DNA from 3 places in the Geobacillus sp. FSL W8-1251 genome. Region 1 is predicted to be linked to each of the others. Evidence: riboswitches for the same ligand, from Rfam matches in the RefSeq annotation. Region 1 holds a riboswitch; each other region holds the start of a gene.
What was found. A riboswitch is a leader RNA that binds a small molecule or an ion and turns the genes downstream of it on or off. The one in region 1 is predicted to bind cobalamin.
Positions count from the first base shown of each region.

Region 1 (5,644 bases):
AGCCACTGATTCAATTGCTCGCGCAGCCGTTCGATTTCCTGTTTTTTCCCCACTTCTCCCGTCCCCTTTCGCATTCAAAAGCAAGTTTTTTCTCATTATACCAAGGTAAGGCGCCCAAGCCTACCGTCCGACAACAAGCCGCAACATCTCTTTTCCTTTTCTCTTCCCCATTGTATAATGCAGCGAGAATCCCTCCGTTAATCATGTTTTCCGGCAAAAAACCGCGTTGGACGATGCCCCAACGCGGTTTTCCTTACAGCTCATCAAACCCATTATCCACTTGCACTTTCGTATATTGGCGCGGTTTTTGCTCGAAGAAGTCTGATTTGCCGAGGTCGACTTCTTCATACGCTTTAATCCAGCGGAGCGGGTTCGTCCGATAGCCGTCAAACGGGCGGTCAAAACCGAGCTGATGAGCGCGGACGTTGGCGTAAAACTTAATGTACGCTTCCAAATCAGCCAAGTCGATGCCATCGATGTCATTCCCGATGATTTCCCCGGCCCATTCGATTTCCAGCTCAGCCGCTTTCGTAAACGTTTCACGGACAAAATCGGAAAGCTCCGGCGTCCGATACTCCGGGTATTCGTTCAACACTTCCTTGAAAATTTTTGTAAACAAATCAACATGAATGTGCTCGTCACGGTTGATGTAATTGATCATCGTGCTCGTCGCCACCATTTTTTGCTGGCGCGCGAGGTTGTAGAAAAAGGCGAACCCCGAGTAGAAAAACAATCCTTCTAAAATAACGTCAAAGACGATCGACCGCAGCAAGTTCTCCACGTTCGGCTCTTCCGCAAACGCCTTGTAGCCGTTCGTCACAAAATCGTTCCGCTTGCGCAGCGTCGGTTCGTTTCGCCAAAAGTCGAACACTTCATCTTGCTTTGCTTTCGGCACAAGGCTCGAGAGCACGTACGAATACGAATGGTTGTGAATGACTTCCTGCTGGGCAAGCATGATCATCAAGGCATTGATGCTTGGATCGGTAATGTAATCCGCCACACGTCCCGCGTAATCGGTTTGAATGCTGTCAAGCAGCGCCAACAGGCCGATGATTTTCAAAAACGCCTCCTGTTCGCGGGCGGTCAGCTGCGGAAACTGCTTCACATCTTGGGCCATATTGATTTCAAACGGTGTCCAAAAGTTGGCGAGCATTCGCTTATATTTCGCATACGCCCATGGGTAGGCGATATCGTCCCAGTTCAACACATTCGAGCAGCGGCCGTTGATAATGCCCGTCGAACGGTTCGGCGCCTCTGGATCCATAATCGGCCGTTTGACTAAGCTGATTGTCATGATCCATTCCTCCCTTTCAGCTAAGCTTCGGCGTGAATCTTTCCCCGGAATCGGCAACGTCTGGGGGAAGACCGTCAGCTCGCGCAAGAATCGCACTCGTCGATCGTCCCCGATGTCGAACGCACGTAATACGTCGTTTTCAGCCCCGACTTCCACGCCGTCAAATGCAAATCGAGCAGCTCTTTTGCCTTAATCGTGTTCACGACGTAGAAATTAAAGGAGATGGCTTGGTCGATATGGCGCTGGCGGGCGGCGTTTTGCTTGATGCTCCAGCGCTGGTCGATATGGTACGCCGATTTGTAATACCATGTCGTCTGTTCGTTTAAATCCGGCACCGTAACGGGAATCTTATAATCTTTCTTTTCCTCGGCGTACACTTTTAAGAAAATCGGGTCAATGCTCGCTGTACTGCCGGCGATGATCGACGTCGAGGCGTTCGGCGCCACCGCCATCACATAGCCGTTTCGCATCCCATAGCGGGCCACGTCTTGCTTCAGCCGATCCCAATCCAATTCACCGTGGCTTTCGTAGCCGCGCCGCTCAAAATAAGCGCCTGTCTGCCAATCCGATCCTGGAAACGCCGGGTAGCTCCCTTTCTCTTTGGCGAGCTCCATGCTCGCTTGAATCGCCAAATACGCGATCGTTTCATACAGCTCGTCGGCATAGCGGACCGCTTCGTCCGACTCCCAGCGAATGCCTTTTAACGCCAACAAATGATGCCAGCCAAAGGTTCCAAGCCCGACAGCGCGGTATTTTTCGTTCGTCAGGCCGGCTTGCAGCACAGGGATATTGTTTAAATCAATGACATTATCGAGCATCCGCATTTGAATCGGGATCAGCCGCGCCAAAACGCCGTCGGTCACCGCCCGCGCCAAGTTGATCGACGATAAGTTGCAGACGACAAAATCGCCTGGGATTTTCTCAATGATGATCGTCCCGTCTTTCACATATTGCCGCTTCGTCACTGTCGGGCTTTGGTTTTGCGCGATTTCCGTGCAAAGGTTGCTGCAGTAGATCATCCCGAGATGGCGGTTCGGGTTTTGCCGGTTCACTTCATCGCGGTAAAACATAAACGGCGTCCCCGACTCGAGCTGGCTGCGCATAATGCTTTTCATCACGTCGATCGCCGGCACTTTTTCTTTCGACAGCCTTGGTTCGTTGACGCATTGCCAATATTTCTCGCGGAAACTCCCGCGCCCTTTTTCCTCATCATAAAAATCTTCCAAGCTAAACCCCATCACCTTCCGCACTTCATGCGGATCAAACAAGTACCAGTCGCCGCGCTGTTCGACTTGCTCCATGAACAAATCAGGGATGCACACGCCGGTGAACAAATCATGCGTCCGCAGCCGTTCGTCGCCGTTGTTGAGCCGCGCATCGAGAAACGCAAAAATGTCTTTATGCCATACATCTAAATAGACGGAAATGGCTCCTTTTCGCTGTCCCAACTGATCGACGCTCACCGCTGTATTGTTCAACTGCTTCATCCACGGGATGACGCCGGAGGAGACCCCTTTGAATCCTTTGATGTCGCTGCCGCGCGACCGGATTTTGCCTAAATAGACGCCGATGCCGCCGCCCGATTTCGACAAATTGGCGATGTCGGTGTTGCTGTCATAAATTCCTTGCAAGCTGTCATCGACCGTATCGACAAAGCAGCTCGACAGCTGGCCGTACGACTTCCCAGCGTTGGCAAGCGTCGGCGTCGCCACGGTCATGTATAAGTTGCTTAACGCCCAATACGCTTCCTTCACGAGCGCAAGGCGCCGCTTTTGCGGTTCATTCGCCATGAGCGTCATGGCAATGACCAAAAACCGCTCCTGCGGCAATTCATACAACCGCCGCTCATAATCGCGCGCCAAATACCGGTCCGCGAGCGTGCGCAGCCCAATGTACGTAAACAGCTTGTCCTTCTCCGGATCAAGAAACGCACCGATGGCGTCGACTTCTTCTTTCGTATAACGTTCAAGCAAGAACGGACTGTACACCCCTTGTTCCGTCAGCGCAACAAGCAGCGAGTAGAAATCGCCATACCGCTCGCGTTCATCGTACCCGCGCTGCCGCGCCGCTTCACGGTACAATTGCCGCAAATACAGCCGGGCGCACACAAACGTCCAGTCCGGCTCCTCTTCATCAATGTAAGAAAGTCCTTCCAAAATAGCCGTTTGGTGCAGCTGTTCTACCGTGACGGACTCCTTTCGGCTAAGAAGCTGCCAAACACGCTCGACGTATTCATCAAGCGACAGACGGCCGAATCCAGCGGCGGCTTGCCCAATCAGCGACACAAACTCTTCACGTGAAAACGAAACCGACTTCCCTTGATCATCGAGGATGACCGTTTTCGTCAATGTGGTCATTCGTTTCTTCTCTCCTTCCATAAAAAAATCCGCTCGGGCAGGCGAGCGGATGAAACGACAGACGAAAAAAGGCAGACGAACCCTTTGTTCTTTTCCCCTATCGTTTCATCTTCTCACACCCCGAAGAACATGAAACGTTCCAAGCAAGGCAGGTCTCCTGACTCGTGCATCGTCCTACTTTGGGGCCTTCCCAGCGGCGCGCCGAACAGCTCTTGCCGCCAGTGGCCATCCCATTTCGTCCGCACATACAGTTGCGGGGGCAGTTCCGGATTCGCACCGGATTCCCTATTAAGTCCTGATGGACACCGTTGCTTGGCAGAACAATATGTAGTTGTAAAAAAAGACCTCAAAACCAATATATAGTAGTTTAGCATCCTGATGGAACAAGCATATACCAAAACCGGGAAAATTGCAAGAGCGGGAGAAAGCAAATTTTCTCTTTCGCTTCGCCAAAGGCAAGGAAACTGTCCGCACCATCGAAAAAGGCGTTCTAGGTGTCGCCCTTAGAACGCCCTGTCGTTTCCCTGCTACGCCTCCAAAACAGACGCTGGCCGCTCCTCGCTTTGTGCGGATGAAGCAAAATCGTACTTCTTTTCCACATACACTTGATGCCAAACCATAAACGCCAACACCGTCCACAGCTTGCGGCTGTGGTCCGCCTTGTGGCGGGCATGTTCATCCAGCAGCCGATAGAGCACGTCCTTATGGAACAGATGATCAGTTTCGCTTTCGTTGATGAGCTGTCTCGCCCAGTCATACATTTCGTTTTTCAGCCAGTGGCGAATCGGCACGGGGAACCCTAATTTTTTCCGGTTTAACACATGATCCGGCACGATGCCTTCGGCGGCTTTACGTAAAATATATTTCGTCGTACCGTTGGCTATCTTCATATCAGGGGCGATTTGCCTAGCAACCTCAAATACCTTTTTGTCTAAAAAGGGAACGCGCAGCTCAAGCGAATGGGCCATCGTCATTTTGTCCGCTTTGACTAAAATATCGCCCCTTAGCCATGTATGAAGATCAATATACTGCATCCGGTTGACGGGCGGGTCATGAAGCGTTTCGCGGTAAAACGGAGCCGTCACCGCCGTATATTCGCACCCTCCTCGGTACGTTTTGAGCAGCGCCGCTTTTTCCTTTTCGCTATAGATTTTGGCATTGCCGACATACCGCTCTTCAAGCGGCGTCGTGCCGCGCTCCAAAAAGCTTTTTCCTTTCATTCCGTCCGGAAGCAGCTTCGCGATCATCCGCAACACCGCTTTTACGATGTTTGGCATACGCACAAACAGCCGCAGCGACTCTGGTTCGCGGTAAATGTTGTAACCGCCGAACAGCTCGTCCGCCCCTTCGCCAGAAAGCACAACCGTGACATGCTTTCTCGCCTCACGAGCGACAAAATAAAGCGGCACCGCCGCAGGATCGGCAAGCGGATCGTCCATATGCCACATAATTTTCGGCAGCTCTTCCATATACTCCTGCGGTGAGATGACATAGCTAATGTTGTCTACCCCAAGCTTCTCTGCCGTTTCTTTTGCGACATCGATTTCACTGAACCCTTCCCGCTCAAATCCGACGGAAAAGGTCTTCAGGTGCGGATGGAATTGTTTCGCGATGGCGACGATGAACGATGAATCAATGCCTCCCGACAAAAACGCACCGACCGGCACATCGCTGCGCATATGGACGTTGACCGAATCAAACAGCGCATCGCGGATTTTCTTTACAAGCTCCTCTTCCGATTGGCGAATGGGGTCGAAGGATGCCTTCCAATAACGATGAATCGTGAGCGGTTTTCCGACTTGTTTCTTGAGATAATGCCCCGGCTCCAGCTTGTAAATGCCGGCCGACATCGTCAGCGGCTCAGGGACATATTGGAATGTTAAATAATGCTGCAGGGAATCGCCGTTTAGCGACTCCTGTCCCAGAGCGAGCAAGATGCTTTTCTTTTCCGAAGCGAAAAACGTGCAGTCTCCTTGCTCCGCATAAAAAAACG
Region 1 covers NZ_JBBOUF010000001.1:848,551-854,194, forward strand. The annotation lists gene NSS88_RS04330 (hypothetical protein) at 1-53, opposite strand, end outside; gene NSS88_RS04335 (ribonucleotide-diphosphate reductase subunit beta) at 254-1,294, opposite strand; gene NSS88_RS04340 (ribonucleoside-diphosphate reductase subunit alpha) at 1,369-3,651, opposite strand; cobalamin riboswitch at 3,782-3,977, opposite strand; gene asnB (asparagine synthase (glutamine-hydrolyzing)) at 4,179-5,644, opposite strand, start outside.

Region 2 (5,644 bases), 830 kb from region 1:
CCGCAGCAGCCCGTTCAAATGAAGAAACAACGTCGTTTTGCCGCAGCCGTTTGGCCCGATCAAGGCGCATTTTTTTCGCTCTGGAATTTCCCAATCAATCCCATTCAGCACGTACCGTTCTGCTTGATAAGCGTATTTCACTCGTTCCATTCGCAGCAGCAACGTTTTCACCCTTTCCGCCATGCCCACCCAAGCAGCAAGGCCATGATGATGCCGGCCGCAACATCGACAAGAGGCACATGCGCTTTTTCCCGCTGATGCGTATGCCCAGCCGACGCGACGCCTCCACGCGCCGCAAGCGAACGGCTGAACGCTTCATACGACTGCCACGTTTTCATCCATAGTTGGTACATCAGCATCCCGCCATGCCGCCAATGCGTTCCCCCGCTGCGGGCCCGCAACGCCAGCATCAGCTCTGCGGCCGCCTGCTCGAGCAAAAAGATAAAGCGATACATAAGAAAGCAAAGTTCCACGAGCGCCGCCGGCAGCCGCATTCGCCTCAGCACCGCAATCAAGTCCGGCGCCGGCGTCGTAATGAGAAGGAAAAACAAGCACGACCAGGCGGCAAGGGAGCGGACGGCGAGCTTTGCAGCCGGCTGCAGCTGGCTGTCGATGAAAGTTATTTGAAAAGGAACCGACACGGACACAACGAGCGTCAGCAGGCTGAGCCCTAAAAAAACGGAGGCGGCGAGCATCGCTTTTCCATACACGGAAAACGGCACTCGTGCACGAGCGACAATCCAATACGCCATTCCGATGAGCACAAGCCATTGTTCGCGCCAGCCGCCCATCATGACAACGGCAAGCATAACAAACGCCACGATCAGCTTCCACTCCGCCCGCCATGCCCGCAGCCGGTTGTCATACGCCCAACGGTCAAACTCGCGAATCATGGCTGTTTTTCCGCTCCGAACGCCCTTTGTACAACCCGACGACGTAGCCGATCACGCCGGCGCCAAGCGCGGCTTGCAGCGAGAACAGAAGCGTTTCGACTTCGCCGCCTGGAGGGGTGAAGATCGACTCAAACCACGGCCGATAATGCGGGTTGAGCGTTTGAATGGCTTTTTCCGCCTGATCGTCCGTTCCACCGAATTCCGATCCGCGCGCCCACCAAAGAGGAATGATGACAAGCAAAGCAGCCAGCAACACGAGCAAGCCATTTTTCTTCATCGCATTACGCCTCCTTTTCCTTTTGGAACAGCGGAGAAGCTTGATAGGAGGAAAGCCAGTTCCAGACGATTACCGTTATGATGCCTTCCGTCACCGCCAACGGCACTTGAGTAATGGCAAAAATGCCGGCGAATTTCAAAAACGAGGCGGTGACTCCCCCATCAGGAGACGGAAACGCCAGGGCAAGCTGCAGGGACGTCATGACATATGTAGCCAAATCAGACAAACAAGCGGCAAGAAACAAAGCCGCTCGATTGGATACCGCCCCTTTTCGGCACAGTTGATACACTCCGTACGCGACGAACGGGCCGACGATCGCCATCGACATCGCATTGGCCCCAAGCGTCGTCACTCCTCCGTGGGCAAGAAGCAGCGCTTGAAAGAGAAGAACGACTGTGCCGATCACCACCATCACCCATGGTCCAAACAAAACCGAGCCGAAGCCGATCCCGGTCGGATGCGAGCTGCTGCCGGTGACGGATGGAATTTTCAACGCCGACAATACAAATGTAAACGCGCCAGCTAACGCCATCAGAAGCTTATGTTCGGGGTGCTGCTTCAGCGTATGCACAAGCCGCCGCAATCCGAACACAAAGAACGGCAAAAACAACAGCCACCAAAACAGCGCCCATTTGACAGGCAAAAATCCTTCCATAATGTGCATGGCATACGCTTCATTTTCATTCGTCAACAAAAAATAGGAAACGAACAAAGCCGCCATTTTGCTCCATCGAACCGCTCTCTTCATTTATCCCTTCACTCCTTTCGCAGCATGTTCCGTTTTCCGTTTTCCGCTTGGCGCCTCCCGTTCGCCGGCTGGCGTCAACACCAATTCGCCTTCGTATTCATACGTCGCCCACTCCCGCATCGGAACCCCCTCACCCAAATGAGCGCGCACAACCTCCTTCGCCCGCTCCGGCGTTATCTGTCGATACCAGACGCCTTGCGGATAGACGATCATCACGCACGCGTCTTGGCATCGTCCGTTGCAGCGCGTCCTTGTTGTATGGACAGCGTCGTCAAGCCCGAGACGGGCGATCTCCTCGCGCACCGCCGTTGTCACATCATCCCCGCCATGGCGGAGGCACGTCCCTCCGTTGCAAATGAGCACATGATGCTTCATTCCCCGCAAATCCCATGTCGCCACCGAATCCCCCCTTTTTGGCTAGAATGATAGAATTTAGACGCAGACAGACGGGCAGGTTTTCGGCAAAAGAAAAAGCACCTCTACAGCAGAGGTGCAGAAAAATGTATACGAAAGCCGTAAACGGCCCAAACAGGCCCAATGCAGCCATCATTCTCCCGCACGTCTGCCTATAGTCCCGTAGGCATCCGTCCGATCCAAACAAGGCAGGTCTCCTGACTTAGGATCATCGCTTGACGGCGTCTTCCCGAAGCATCCTTCAGTGACTTGTTGCCGCAAAGCTCCCCATCACAGTGGCGGGCACCGTGCCGGATTTTCACCGGGCTTCCCTTTTCACCCAAACCCTAGAGCAGGCTTAGGCACCTTGTTTGTCTTACCGCCATATATGCGCTGTCATGGAACAAGCATCCGTTTTCATCGTAGTACAACCAATGCGTTGCCGTCAACCGTTTTTTGCCGACCAATCTTCGCGGGCGACGACAACGCCGTCGGCATCGGCGTACACGTATGCGCCCGGCTCCCAGCGGACGCCGCCGAACTCGAGCACAACGTCGCGGGCGCCTTTTCCTTCTTTTTTGCTTTTCACTGGGCACGTGCCGATCGCCATGACCCCAAGCGGCATGCGGCCGATTTCCGCCGAATCGCGAATGCAGCCGTGGATGATGACGCCGGCAAGCCCCCGGTCGCAGGCGATTTGCGCCAACCGGTCGCCTAATAGCGCCACGCGGCGCGAGCCTTTTCCATCGACCACGAGCACCGTCCCCGGCAGCACCGTCTCGAGCGCTTCACGGACAAGGACGTTGTCCTCAAACACGTCGACCGTCGCGATCGGCCCGGAAAACATCCGTTTTCCGCCGTACGATTGAAACGAAAGTTCGCACACTTGCAACTCATCTAAACATTGATCGCATAAATCAGCTGTTTTCATGATCCTCTCCCCTTTCGTTTTTTTTCATTCGCCACCATTCGTCAAAATCCTGCCGACACCACATTTTTTTGCGGCGCTGCTTCTGCTCGGGCATCGGATGCGTGTCCTTGCGGGGCCGCTGAAAACGATAAAAAGATGTTCTCGTCCCCGAAGATGTTCTCGTCCCCGCTTTCCGGCGAACGAAAAAACGGCCCCGCACAACATGGCGGAAGCCGTTTTGGCCGCCGGGACGTGCGGACCCCGTCCGGCGATTCAGCTGGGCTAGCTGGATTCGAACCAGCGCATCACGGAGTCAAAGTCCGTTGCCTTACCGCTTGGCTATAGCCCAACGTTTTGTTGTCGTTTACAGTATGCGTCATGATGGTGCACGTTATGCATCAACCTGAATATTCTTTTGCTTGATGTGCGACACTATCGGTACAAACATCCTTTCCCTGCTATATCCCCTCGTTTTCTCTCGCACTTGTTTTTCCGATATGATACTGGAAGGGAGAGATGTCTATGCGCCGGATCACGGTTTTTCGCATCTATCTTTGCGCATTGTTTTTGTTATCGCTGCCGATCGTCTTAGCGGCCGCGGCTGCCTGGCAGCCACCCAGCCAGCCGAAAACCACCGTCATCGCCCACCGCGGCGCGTCCGGACACGCGCCGGAGCATACGCTCTCATCCTACCGCCTCGCCGCCCGCATGAATGCCGATTATATCGAAGTCGATGTGCGCGCAACGAAAGACGGGAAGCTCGTTGCCCTGCATGATGCGACGCTCGCCCGGACGACAAATGTCGAAACGGTCTACCCACACCGGTCGCCATGGCGGGTCAGCGATTTTTCATTGCGTGAGCTCAAAAAATTGGATGCCGGATCGTGGTTCGATCCACGCTTTGCCGGCGAATGCGTTCCGACGCTTGATGAGGTGGTTCGGATGCTGAAAGCGGAACGTGTAAACGTTCCGTTGTACGTCGAAACGAAACAGCCCGGCATCGAACGGGCGGTCGCCCGCCTATTGCAAAAACACGGCGTTCTCCAGCGCAGAAGCGTCATGTTTCAATCGTTCCATCCAGAAAGTTTGCAGGCGCTCCGCCCGCTCATCCCGCGCGGCGTCCCGCTCATTCAGTTGGTCGGCGAAAAGGAAGCGCGAAGTGGCCGCGACGAGCTGTTGCAACAAATCGCCGTCTATGCCGATGGCATCGGCTTGCCGCTCCCAGCCGTCACCGAAGAGTGGGTGCGCGCCGCCCATGGCCGCGGGCTCATGGTTCACGTCTATACCGTCAATGAACCACACGATCTCGCTCGCCTATGCGCCATGGGCGTGGACGGTGTGTTCACCGATTATCCAGACCGCCCTGGCCGCATTGCCGCCTGCCGTCGTTTGCCCCGTCATTGACCCGCCTTCAGGGAGCCAGGGGGAGCTTATTTTTTACATAATGTTATTATGGTTACCCGTGGTGCTAGATAAACTTGGGCAAGCATAAAAATAGCCCTTGCTGGCGGATCTCCTGTAGAATGAAAGTGCGACCTGCCATTCGAAAGGAGAATCCCCATGCAAGAGCACTTTCATTTTACTACAGATCGGGCCAAGATTCAAAAGCAATATGCCGCCAGAGTCAGTCAAGACTTTGTGGAGAACATTTTTTCGGTTCACTACGGGTGTTGTCAATCACTAGTTAGCGAACCATTTTCAGGAATTCATATCGTAAGCGCTTTCGGACTCTCATCCCTCATCTTGAGGCGATGATACGATATTCCATTTTTTTACACCCAACCACCATCCCGGAGCGCCGACAACGCTTGATGGATCGGTGTCCCGGATGACCGCTGCAGACACGGTAGATTCTGACGCACCACATCTGCCCATAACCGTCCGGCCTTCCGTTTGGCCTGTTCGATCCGCTTGGACTTTGTTGAGGCCGAGGCCGCCGTTCGGGTCTCTTCTTCCTCCACCAACTGCCCATTTCTCCGCCAAATCCCGTCGATTCGGGCTGCCATCGCCCTCAGAAACGCCCGAAGCCCTTGGTCTTTCCAGCTGCGGCGGGATTTCACCCGATGCGCAAACCGGCTCATCACGCTCTCGGCGTGGCCCATCGGACGCATGCCGGTCGTCTCCACCCCTTGCTCCGACAGCCACTCCCGATAGTCCCGGATGCATCCCGGCATCGACTCGATCCGGCGAATCAAGGCGGCCAGCTGTTGTTCTTTGCCTTCGTCCTCCAACGTGCCGACCGCGCTGTTCAGCTCCACGAGAAGCCCCTCTTCGTCTTGTTTCGCCAGCTTCTTCCGCACCTCCCGCCAACGCGGATGGCCGGACAGACACTGACGCAGCTCCCGCGCCACATGAAATCGATCCAGCTGAAAGCACGCCCGCTTCCCAAAATACTCCCGGCAGGCCGTGATCCACGACGCCGC
Region 2 covers NZ_JBBOUF010000001.1:19,846-25,489, reverse strand. The annotation lists gene NSS88_RS00105 (energy-coupling factor ABC transporter ATP-binding protein) at 1-171, opposite strand, end outside; gene NSS88_RS00100 (energy-coupling factor transporter transmembrane component T family protein) at 168-893, opposite strand; gene NSS88_RS00095 (energy-coupling factor ABC transporter substrate-binding protein) at 877-1,170, opposite strand; gene NSS88_RS00090 (energy-coupling factor ABC transporter permease) at 1,175-1,891, opposite strand; gene NSS88_RS00085 ((2Fe-2S) ferredoxin domain-containing protein) at 1,919-2,317, opposite strand; cobalamin riboswitch at 2,503-2,696, opposite strand; gene rraA (ribonuclease E activity regulator RraA) at 2,757-3,242, opposite strand; tRNA gene NSS88_RS00075 (tRNA-Gln) at 3,499-3,570, opposite strand; gene NSS88_RS00070 (glycerophosphodiester phosphodiesterase family protein) at 3,744-4,625, shown strand; gene NSS88_RS00065 (ISLre2-like element ISGsp3 family transposase) at 4,994-5,644, opposite strand, start outside.
Region 2: linked by a shared signal. The riboswitch ahead of NSS88_RS00085 ((2Fe-2S) ferredoxin domain-containing protein) and the one ahead of NSS88_RS04340 (ribonucleoside-diphosphate reductase subunit alpha) in region 1 are both predicted to bind cobalamin.

Region 3 (5,644 bases), 1.9 Mb from region 1:
AGACCTGCCCGGTTTGCGTCGCCGCCACAGCGAGCGAATCGGTCGACGTACCGGTGGCAAGCGTCCCGGTTTCCGGGTCGCAAACCGAACAGTCGGCGAGCGCTTTTGCCTTCGCTTCTGTCGCTGTCATCACCGCCTGGACAAACGCTGCTTCCGTCAGCACTCCGTCAATGACCACCACCATGTTGATCGTCCCCGGTCTTGCCGCTAGCGGCTGATGCTGCCACGCCCGAGAGGCATCGACGGCATTGCCGACGCCAGCGGTCGCCATGACCGCAACCGAAAACGCTTCCCCTTCTTTCTGAAGCCAAACAGCATCTCGGACATCAACCGCTGTCATCATGCCGACCGTTCGTTCCGGCGGAAACCCGTGCTGCTCCAAATAGCGGCGCATGTCTCCTTCCGCATCACTGCAATCGTAATCCAACCCGACTTGGCGGTTGACAAAATGGGTCGCCCATTGAAATCCGGCGCCGATCAATGCCGAGGACAGGACGCGAAGCGGCGCGGCCGCAGTAAGCACAGCGGCGTCATCAAGAAAGGAAAGCCGCAGCCCGCCGACCGGCGATTCCCCTTGCTTCTTGTTCGGCATGAACGAAAACATCGGCGTTGCCGACGCCGGATGGGCCAGACGCACAATCGGCGCGGCAAACACTTCCTCAAGCAACGCCGGCGTCATGACATCCGCAGGGGCGCCGAGCGCGGCTATTTTCCCTTTGTTCAGCACGAGCACCCGATCGCAATACAAGCTCGCCGCATTCATATCGTGGAAAACGGCGACGACCGTCAAGCCGCGGGCGTGCGCCGCTTCGGCGAGCCGGTCCAAAAGCCGGACTTGGCCGCTCACATCCATATGGTTCGTCGGCTCATCGAGCAAGAGCAGCTTGGGCTCTTGGGCGAGTGCGCGGGCCAAATAGGCGCGCTGCCGCTCGCCGCCGCTCAATCGTTCGAGCGGTTCATCGATTTTCCCCGTCAGGCCGACGGCCGCAAGCGCGTCTCGGAGGGCGGCTTCATCGTCCTCCGTCCACGTCGGAAAGAAGCCGCGCTGATGAGGATAGCGGCCGAGCGCCACCGTTTCCCTCACCGTATAGCCGGGCGCCGCCTCCGCTGTCTGCGGCAAGACGGCGGCCATCCGCGCCCATTGCTTCGCAGACAGCGCCGAGAGCGTTCGGCCATCGATGACGATCTCCCCGCTTGCCAGCGGCAGCTCTTTGCTGATGAGTTTGATCAAAGTCGTTTTCCCGCTTCCATTCGGCCCTAAGATGCCGAATATTTCGCCTTTTTCCACGGCAAACGTCACACCATCAAGCACTTGTTGCTGCCCGTATCGATGCGATACGGCCCGCACCTCGAGCATCGTCATCCCATCTTTCGTTTCGTTTTTCGGAAAAACAAGACGGCAAATAGCGGAGCGCCGATCAGCGACGTAATGACGCCGATCGGCAGTTCGCGCGGTTCAATGATCGTCCGCGCCGCCACATCGGCAAGCACAAGAAACGCACCGCCGTACAAGAGCGACAGCGGCAACAGCACCCGGTAGTTCGGCCCGCACACAAGCCGAACCATATGCGGAACGACAAGCCCGACAAAGCCGATCGTCCCTGACACCGACACCGCCGCGCCGGTGAGCAGCGCCGCTGCCGTCAAAATGATGACTTTTCGGTGCGTAACATCAACGCCGACATGAAGCGCCGCCTCCTCGCCAAAGGCAAACGCGTTCAACTCGCGGCTGTTGGCGATGAGCACTGCGGCCCCAACGAGAAAAAACGGCAGCAACAGCCCGCTGTATTTCCAGCCGCGCATCGCCACGCTCCCCATCAGCCATGAGATGATTTGCCGCAATTCTTCCCCGGTCAACGCGATCATGAGCGAAATGAACGCGCTGAAAAACGCGCCGAAGATAATGCCGGCTAAAATGATCGTCTCAACCGACATGCGCCGCTCCACAGCGCGAGTGAACGCCAAAACGGCGGCAAGCGTCGCCATGCCAAACAAGATGCTCACGACCGGCAGCGTGAACGTGCCAAAGAACGGCCATTGCCAGCCGAGAAAGATGACGAGCACCGCCCCGACCGACGCGCCGGACGAGACACCGAGCGTGTACGGATCGGCGAGCGCATTTTTTAACAGCCCTTGAAACGCGGCCCCGGCCAGCGCCAATGACGCCCCGACCAAAAACGCAAGCACGACGCGCGGCAAGCGGATCGCCATCACGATCGGCACCCAATCAGCCGGAATGTGGCGAGGCAGCGCCGCTCCGAACCATTCAGCCGCCAAAATGCGGACAATAGAAGAAAAGGGAATCGACAGCGATCCTGTCGATACCCCTACGAGAAGCGATAACACGGCCGCGGTGACGGCCAATATATACATCCACATTTTACTTGAACACATCCGGGTAAATGGCTTTGGCAAGTTCCTCGACCCCTTCGACAAGGCGCGGACCCGGTCGGCTTACTAAGTCGGTGTTGACGTCATACACCCGCTTGTTTTTCACCGCCGGCACGTCTTTCCAAGCGGCGCGCGCCAACACTTGCTTCGCTCCGCCGTATGTCGTGATGATGACATCCGGCTTATAGGCCACGGCTTTTTCTTCCGTCACCATCGGCCAGCCTTCCAAGCTGCCGGCGACGTTTTTCGCCGAAATCACTTGAAGCATCTCATCCATAAACGTCCCTTTGCCGGCCGTATAAATTTGCGGCGGCGGCGACACTTCAATCCAGACATTGGCCTGTTTGTCCGCCGGGATTTGTTTCGCTTTTTCTTTGATTTTCGCAAGCTTCTCTTTCATCTCATCAATCACTTGCTTCGCTTTGTCCGACGTCCCGGTCGCTTTGCCGATCAAGTCGATGGACGCATATACATCGTCGAACGACTTCGCGTCATTGACGACAAGCACGGTAATGCCGGCGTCTTTCAATTGCTTGAGGCCATCGCGCGAGTTATGGGCGCTTGACGCGTGGGCCAAGACGAGATCCGGTTTGAGCGAAATGATTTTCTCGACGTTGAATTCCATGCCGCCGATTTTCGTTTTCGTTTTGACGTCTTCCGGATAATTGTCAAAATCGCTGACGCCGACGATCTTATCGCCCAACCCCAACGCATAGGCGATTTCCGTATTGCTCGGGATGAGCGAGACGATTTTTTTCGGTTCCGCTTTGATCGTGACATCCTCGCCAAGCCCGTCTTTCACCGTCACCGGAAACGCCGCTTGTTCCGTTTTCGGTTCTTCTTTTTTCGCAGGCTGGGCGTTGCTATTGGCTCCACTGCTGCAGCCGACCAGCACGGCGGCCAAAAGGAAGAACACCGCCACCACCGCCGGCCATGTCCAACGTTTCATCCGTCATTCCCCCTTCGATGATGTATGTACAACAAAAAAGCCCATTCCGTCCGAACGGGGAATGAGCACGAAACAGACCGCCAATGGGCACAACAATGCCCTGTACGACTGTTTCCACGTCTCACCCCCCGAAGATTCGGAAACTGCGGCAAGCAAGGCAGGTCTACTGGCTCATGCTTCATCCTACTCTGAAGCCTTCCCGTACGGAAAACAGCGCAAGCCATCTGTCCGTACAGTGGCGATTTCATTTCGTCCGCATTGACAGTTGCGGGGACAGCTCCGGATTCCCACCGGATTCCCTATTAAGCCTTTTCGGCGCCTTGCTGCGAGTTGATGAATTTGTCGGATATGGACATTTTTATATTAAAGCAAGGCCTGGCATTTGACAACTGTGAATTTTACAGTGGGCTGGCGGCAGGCGGTCATCGATCACTTTTGCGGTCAGGCAGCTCGGCTCCAGTGTCCGTGTTTTGTACGGAACGCCGCATGCGCCGTTGCATCGAGCTCCGTGATGTCAAATGCCGCCATGTTGCCTATTCATCGATTCCCACAAACCTCATCTTTTGAGTTTCTTCCGGCTGCGGAGAAACGTTCCTTTTCCATATGTCGCTAAAAAAATTAGGAAAGACGCCTCACCTCTGGCACGGCGTCTTTCCCCGATACAACCTTCATCTCGTCACTGTTGAATATATTTGTCAAACACAAAGCCGAAATCCTTCACCGTATAGTTCTTTTTCGCTTCCGTCAGCCAGCGAAAAGCGTATTCATTCACGGCTTGAAAATCCGCCGACACATTGGCGCCGTCACCGCGCATGTTGGCCAACACCTTGGCCGCCAGTTCCAAACTCCGCTCCGCATAGTGGAACTTCGTTTCGTTTTCATGGCAAATCTCCGCGATCGCCAACAGCGATTTATACAAATCTTTCAGTTCCTCAATATGCTTTTTATGCACATCAATGGAGTAGGAATGCGGTCCAATTTTAAATTTAATTTCCGCATCCAAATCGACCGTCCCGGCCGTTTCGAGCGATACGTCGGAAATCGGATGCTTGTAGTAATCGTAGCGGCGCAGCGTCCGTTTTTTGCTCGCGGCGCTCGTGCCGTCCAAATGAATGAGCGCGCGGTTGGTGAAGCAATACTCATCCGATTTTGATTTGATAAGAAAATAGATTTTCTCCCCATCCTCGTGCATCACATAATCATCGGCATCGACTTTGTCATAGTCTTTCGGCTGAATGACCGCACCGATGTCGCTTAACCCAAGCACATCGGCGGCGACTTTTCCAAACATGCTCATGTTCCTCCGGCTCCTTCCACGTTTTATCGGCGCCCGCCTATTGGCGGATGAACGGCGTTTTGCCTTAACAAGGCGCCGTAATCTCATACCTTTCATCTATGTAATACGTCGAGATCGGAAAAACGTTTCATCGCCTCTAAAAATCAAAGACCCAACGCCTTTTATGACGGCGTCAGGCCTTACAAGCGACTACAGTTCCCCGCTTAGACGAGAGTCTTTGTTCGTGAGCCGCAAAAAGATCAGGTAAACGAGTCCAATCGCGATCCAAATCAATCCGAGCTTTTTGCTGAGCGGGTCAAGATTGACCCACACATAACCGATGATGGTGAACTACCCCCACTTAATTTTCTAGCGAAAATTTGAAGTGGAGGCTTCCAAAGAAGTTTGACTGCTTCAAGCAATCCTTATTCTTTGAGGCGTGTCCACTTCGCCGCTAGAGCATAAGACACTCAGGTCTACAGCTTTACTTTTCTTTAAGATGTTTAATGCGCCATTGACATCAGCATTCATTAGTTTGCCAGACTTTGTTCGATACAAGCCGCGCTTAATACGTTTGCCGCTGAACTTATATTCTTTTGGATTGTCGGCATTATATTCAGGAATCTCATCGCCGTCAAAAAAGCTGGCTTGAGACGTATATGATTCTTCCTGTTTCAAGAATTCAATGCCGTAAAATTCACAAAGATATTCTAGTTTTTCTTTTATGTTACCGAGAGGAATATTGACAAAGTTTTGATTTGTCTTTTTTCCTAGATTCATATTGCGTTGCCATGTTTCCGCATAGCCAATGACAAGTTTGCCAATTTGATTTTCAATACAGTAGTTAATGATGTAACGGCAAGTCTTGTTGATATAATCATTCACTTTATTATTGCGATTCATAGCAAGCAAAGCCTGTTTACGAGTGGTGCCTTTGATTTTTTGCTTATCTTTTATGCTTTGAAGTCTGGCATTTTCTTTGTTAAACCATTGATTTATACTTTTTAATCTCCGCCCATCAATGATGA
Region 3 covers NZ_JBBOUF010000001.1:2,770,315-2,775,958, reverse strand. The annotation lists gene NSS88_RS14655 (adenosylcobinamide amidohydrolase) at 1-1,363, opposite strand, end outside; gene NSS88_RS14650 (FecCD family ABC transporter permease) at 1,360-2,394, opposite strand; gene NSS88_RS14645 (ABC transporter substrate-binding protein) at 2,381-3,340, opposite strand; cobalamin riboswitch at 3,480-3,678, opposite strand; gene NSS88_RS14640 (PH domain-containing protein) at 4,017-4,631, opposite strand; partial or broken gene NSS88_RS14635 (RNA-guided endonuclease TnpB family protein) at 5,031-5,644, opposite strand, start outside.
Region 3: linked by a shared signal. The riboswitch ahead of NSS88_RS14645 (ABC transporter substrate-binding protein) and the one ahead of NSS88_RS04340 (ribonucleoside-diphosphate reductase subunit alpha) in region 1 are both predicted to bind cobalamin.